2 regions of the Staphylococcus saprophyticus subsp. saprophyticus ATCC 15305 genome follow, and region 1 is predicted to be linked to the other one. Evidence: riboswitches for the same ligand, from Rfam matches in the RefSeq annotation. Region 1 holds a riboswitch; the other holds the start of a gene.

Evidence for each region. A riboswitch is a leader RNA that binds a small molecule or an ion and turns the genes downstream of it on or off. The one in region 1 is predicted to bind FMN.
Region 2: another riboswitch for FMN. It lies ahead of ribD (bifunctional diaminohydroxyphosphoribosylaminopyrimidine deaminase/5-amino-6-(5-phosphoribosylamino)uracil reductase RibD); the one in region 1 lies ahead of SSP_RS06425 (ECF transporter S component).

What each region holds. Positions count from the first base shown of each region.
Region 1 covers NC_007350.1:1,303,317-1,306,538, reverse strand. Annotated here, with positions in the region: gene SSP_RS06435 (helix-turn-helix domain-containing protein) at 1-716, opposite strand, end outside; gene SSP_RS06430 (ferredoxin) at 826-1,074, shown strand; gene SSP_RS06425 (ECF transporter S component) at 1,230-1,775, opposite strand; FMN riboswitch at 1,843-1,978, opposite strand; gene SSP_RS06420 (ATP-binding protein) at 2,203-3,222, opposite strand, start outside.
Region 2 covers NC_007350.1:1,024,178-1,027,399, forward strand. Annotated here, with positions in the region: gene SSP_RS05105 (FAD/NAD(P)-binding protein) at 1-1,265, shown strand, start outside; FMN riboswitch at 1,513-1,646, shown strand; gene ribD (bifunctional diaminohydroxyphosphoribosylaminopyrimidine deaminase/5-amino-6-(5-phosphoribosylamino)uracil reductase RibD) at 1,807-2,850, shown strand; gene ribE (riboflavin synthase) at 2,857-3,222, shown strand, end outside.

The DNA of each region.
Region 1 (3,222 bases):
AATTTATCAAAATGCATGCCTTGTTTTATACCTTCATAAGTTAATGTTGTCTTATGTAATAAAGCAGGTAATATAATAAGCTGATTTAATAAAGGATATTGTGAATCATCTTCTATTTCATACATTAAAGTAACTAAATCTCTTATTTCCAATTCATATAAGTGTTCTTGAGATACAGATTCAATTAAACTTACTTGTTGTCTAGTGTACATGCTTTCTTCAAAACCTTGTAAATAGTAATGGAGATAAACATGATTGTTTTTTTCTGATAACGTATGAAATAAGTTTGTAAGTTCTTCGATGAATTGAGATTTTAAATCTTCATCTGTTATTTTTTTATATAGTTGTTTAACTTGTTTTTGCACAGTACGATGTTGTGTGATCGGTACAAATTCATAAATAGCATGGCCAGTATTCGAAAGTGTCTGAGTTAACAATTGAATTGCATTAAACGTGTTCACAAGACTGTCGTATGTGTGTCGAGGATGATTAATGATACTTTGATATTGCGCTGTTTCAATGTTAAAATTATTAGAATATCGCTCAAACGACGGATATTTTAAATTAGGTAAGCTATGATACAATGACAATAGTTGTTGACTACAGGCGTCAAAAAAGGTTTGATGAGACTTTTTCCCTGTGATAATATTAAATATACTTTTTTCGGTTTTGTAATTATGTGCATTTGTGTATGCAAAATGAATTATATTATACATAGACGCTCCCTCATCTTATAAATCGAAAACATTTGAAAAAACGATAAACTGTGATTACAATAATATTTGTGTAATTATTGTAGCATTTTTGTCAAAGGAGGCGAAGAAATTGGCTAAATATACAATTGTAGATATGGATACATGCATTGCATGTGGTGCTTGTGGTGCCGCTGCCCCTGATATTTATGACTATGATGACGAAGGTATTGCATATGTTATTCTAGATGATAATCAAGGTACTGCGGAAGTGCCAGAAGAACTATATGAAGATATGGAAGATGCATTAGATGGTTGTCCTACGGATTCAATTAAAATTGAAGAGGAATCATTTGATGGCGATGCATTAAAATTTGAATAATGCTATTATTGCAAAATAGTATTTATATACAACCATGTTAGTAACGTCATCACTGTGACATTTGCTAACTTTTTATTTTTTTAAAGCGATAGATAAAACGAGCCGTGATATTAATATATCATGGCTCGTTTTGTCTATGTTTCTTTTATTTAATTTTATTTAGGTAAGACATTTTTTAGTCTGTTGTATAACAAAATAAATATGATAGAGATGACAATACCTTTAATGATGTTAAAGGGAATCACACCAGATACGATGACGATTTTTACATTTTCAACAACGTCAGATAGATTCATAATCATGCCATACAGTGGGAGTAAAACGAAATAGTTCAGTATACTTAATACAATTGTCATAACTACTGTCGCAATACTTAGTCCAACAATTTGTGACTTAATTTTATCTTTATATTTCGTTACAAAATAAGCTGTTAATAAAAAGCTAGATGCTGCTAAAAAATTTGCAACTGGTCCAACTGGATCACCTATGTTAAATAAAAAGTTGAGTAAATTTTTTATGAATTCTACAATAAGACCTGCTACAGGCCCTAAAATAAATGTTGCTAATAATGCGGGAACATCACCAAAATCTAACGTTAAATAAGGTGGCAAAAATGGTATTGGAAATTTTATAAACATTAAAATGAAAGCCACCGCACTCAACATACTTATGGTAATGAGTCTTTTTGTTTGTTGATGCATATTTAATTGTCTCCTTCCATTCATCTTACATAGAATAGGAGGAATAAATTGCACAACAAATCATGTCCTCCATCTTCTCCCATCCAGACTTTACTGTCGGCTCTAGATTTTCACTAGATCAGCCATTTTATTATATATAATAAAATGGGTCGCAGGCTTTATTTACTGCCGGTTGGGAATTGCACCCTACCCCGAAGATGAATTTCTTAAATTTTATAAATTTATCATAGCTTATTAGTCAGATAAAAACAATAGAATTGCTTAAAATAACTCATTGCCGAGCCATTGTGTGTATTGCGCATGGGATAAAATGATTAAAAATTAAATTAAATTAAATTCAAGATACCAACGAAAATAATCCGCCACAAGCCATAGTAGTACCATGCTTGTGACGGATTTGTAATAGATTAGAATTATTAAAGATAAATTAGTTTGTTTTAGGTTTTGGTAGAGTGATGATAAATGTAGTCCCTTTACCAAGTGTACTTTTAACATCTATAGTACCACCATGCTCGTGTATAATCATGCGACATATGAACAACCCTAATCCTGTTCCTTGTTTACCTCTTTTACGAGCAGTGTCTACTTTATAGAATCTATCAAATACTTGTTGTAAATGTTCAGGTGCTATGCCTGATCCAGTGTCACTAATATAAAGGATGTTTTCAGTTTGCGTTTCTCCAAACTCAATCTTTATTTCGTCACCTGGTTCAGTATATCTTGAAGCATTGTCTATAAGATTGGTTAATACTTGTTCAATTCTATCAGAATCATAATACCACATCTGATTGTGAGTATTTGGACTTAAATTCATATTTAAACCTAAATCTTTAGCATGTTTTTGATACTTTTGTTGCACCTTATCAAGCAAATGATCAATGGGTTGAACAACTTTTTTTACAGTTAATCCTTCTGCGTCCATACGAGCAACATTTAATAACTCATTCACTAATCTGTTCAAGCGTTTTGTTTCATCTAACACAATTGATAGTGACTCATGAATTTCTGCAGGTTCGGTGACGATACCATCAACGATGGATTCTGTATACCCTTGCAGTAAAGATATAGGCGTGCGTAATTCATGTGATACATTTGCAATAAAGTCTTTTTTCATTTGGTCCATATTATGTTCATTAGTCATATCACGAATGATAGCTACAATACCACTGCGACCATCAGGTTGAATTTGTTCGATATAGCTTGTAATAATTACAAAATAGCGCGTGTTAATTTCATAAACTTCAAATTGCGTTTTTTTATTTTTAAATGTAAGTTCATTTTGTTCATCAAGTTTTTCTAAAGCAAAATCATCTAACATTTGCAATGTAGTATTAGCCATTTTGTTTGAAATGATAATTTCTTTTTTATCATTAAAACCTAATACGCCTTCTACCATTGAATTGATTAGACTATCGCGGATATTTTTAGATGAAGATAATGCGTCAAT
Region 2 (3,222 bases), 280 kb from region 1:
AACGGGAATTTTATGAATGGTATGAAAATCAATCAACATTTAAGTTTTCAAATCCGAAGTATTTGCCGAGGTTTATTTTTGGACATTATATGAAAGATTATTTGCAACAATTTATCAATCAGTATGATAATATTCACCAAATTTGTGAAGAAGTTTCTGAAGTCTTTATTGACTCAGATATAGGTCAAACAGATATACAATATAATGTTTGTACTGCAAATAATATAGAAAATCGAAAGCAGTATGATGTAGTATTCTTAGCTATAGGCACGTTGTCTTATCATGATCCATACAAATTGAAAGGCACGAAAGGATATATACAAACACCGTATCCTACATATAATACGTTAGATAATGTTAAAGATACAGATAGAATTTCTATTATTGGTACTGGACTAGCAAGTCTTGATGTGATTCGCTATGTAACAGCGCATCATCCTAATTTACCAATTATGGTTACAAGTCGTAAGGGTCACTTACCGAGTGTTAGAGGTGAGATGCCTGATATTGAATTTAAATATTTAACTCCTGAAAATTTTAATGAAATTAAAGAGAAACATTTTGGAAATGTGCCATTAGATGAGGCAATGCGGTTATTTATGAAAGACTGTGCACATTATGAAATTCCGGTAGAAACACTTGTGCATCGAAGAACAAATGATCCGATTATAGATTTAACTTACGATTTAGAACATGCAGAGGAGTTAGGTAAATTCCAAAGTATACTTGAGCTTGCCAAAGAAAATTTAAATTGGATATGGAATAGTTTGAGTCGTACTGACCAAAAACATTTTTTATCAAATTATCATGGTATTTTAAAAGAAAATTCTAATCCAATGCCTCCACAGACTGCACAATTACTCATTGAACACATTAATAATGGCTTAATTAAAATTGAGAAGGGCTTAGAATCTGTTAAACATAGTCAACATAGATTTCAATTAGAATTTCAAGACGGTTCGGTAGAAAATAGTGATGTAGTCATTAATGCGACAGGTTCGAAAACACAACTTTCAGATCTTGATAGTGATGATCAACTTGTGTTGAATTTAGAAAATAGACAAGTAGTACAAGCGCATCCACTTGGTGGTATACAAATTGTAGCTGAAACAAATCAAATTATAAGTCCAAGGTATGGCACGCTTAAAAATATGTATGCATTAGGTCAGTTAACAAATGGTATTAATCAATCGAGAAATGGCGTCATGATGATTGTAAGGCAAGCGGTAAGTGTAATAAATCATTTATTTGAATCAAATAAATGATTTAAAGTATCACTAATGGTTTGTTGCTTTAAACATCTGTGAGCGTTTAACGTATTATTTAATAAATGGGATTAGACGCTTTAAATAGTTCGTTTTTTGACTCATTTCTCCATGTAATTGTATTAATTATCAGAAAAATAAAGCCGACTTAGGCAATAAGAATTGTCATTTCTCAAAAAATGTAGTACGATGATTTTGTAACTAAGTTTCAGTTACATGACTCAATCATCAATTAACAATTTCATAGATATTCTTTCGGGGCAGGGTGAAATTCCCAACCGGCAGTAAATTAAGCCTGCGACCTGCATTTATGTGTATAAATGTGGCTGATCTAGTGAGATTCTAGAGCCGACAGTAAAGTCTGGATGGGAGAAAGAATGAAGTATAACAAAACAACACTTTTTAAGTGTTTATTTGGCATACCATAAATTTAAAATTTATGTATAAGTGTGTCTAATTTTTGCTAATAATGTTATATCAATAGATCCCACACCTGAAATGTTCATTTCAGGTGTTTTTTTTATTATTTAGAGGTGATGAGATGAGTCAATATTTAAACTATGCTATACAACTTGCACAAATGGTTGAGGGACAAACAGGTTTAAACCCTCCAGTTGGTGCAGTAGTAGTGAATCGAGGACGTATCGTAGGTATAGGTGCACACTTAAAAAAAGGTGACAAACATGCAGAAGTGCAGGCGCTAGATATGGCAAAAGACAATGCGAAAGGTGGAACCATTTATATTTCATTAGAACCCTGTACACACTTTGGTTCTACACCACCTTGCGTCAATAAAATTATTGAGGCAGGCATTAATCGTGTTGTTTATGCAGTTAAAGATACTACATTACCTTCCAATGGTGACAGTATTTTACAAGAAGCAGGGATAGATGTTGAATTTCGACATCAACCTGATGCTGAAAACTTATATAAAGATTTCTTTATTACAAAACGACAATCTGTACCAATGGTAACAGTAAAGGTTTCTTGTAGTTTAGATGGCAAACAAGCGACAGATACTGGTGAAAGTAAATGGATTACCAATAAACTTGTGAAAAAAGATGTTTTTAAATTAAGACATCATCACGATGCGGTACTAACTGGTAGTGGCACGTTAAATGCAGATAATCCACAATATACGACTCGAATTGAAGAGGGTAAAAACCCAATTAAAGTGATACTAGCCCAAAACGGTAACATAGATTTTAATTTAGACATTTTTAAAAATACGAATACGCCGATTTGGATTTATACACAAAATGAAGCTTTAGTAACGGACATTGAACATGTTGAAATTATTCAACTTACAAATTGTTCAGTAGAAAATATTATGAAAAATTTATATGAAAAAGGTATAGGCAGATTGTTAGTAGAAGCAGGTCCCACAGTTACTTCTGAATTTCTTCAATCCAATTATACAAATAAACTAATTATATATTATGCCCCGAAAATAATTGGTGGTTCAGGCAAATATCAATTTTTCCATACGGATAAAATCATCGATTTGTCAGAAGTCCCACAGTTTGAAATTGTTGATTCACAAATGCTTGAGCAAAATCTTAAATTAGAATTACGAAAGAAGTGATTAAACATGTTTACTGGAATTGTTGAAGAAATAGGTACAATTAAAAAAATATCAACACAACAGTCTGTAGTTAACTTGAAAATTGAATGTCAAACGATTTTAACTGACATGCATATTGGTGATTCAATCAGTGTTAACGGAGCATGTTTAACAGTAATAGAATTTGATAATCACACTTTTTCAGTACAAGTTATAAAAGGTACAGAAAATAAAACGTATTTAAATCAATTAAGTCAATCTTCTGAAGTGAATTTAGAAAGAGCAATGAGTGGTCAAGGTCGATTTGGTGGACATTTTGTACTTGGTCATGTAGATGAAGTAGCGAAAATTAAACGCATTCAGTCATCGGATAATTCTAAAATTGTAACAATA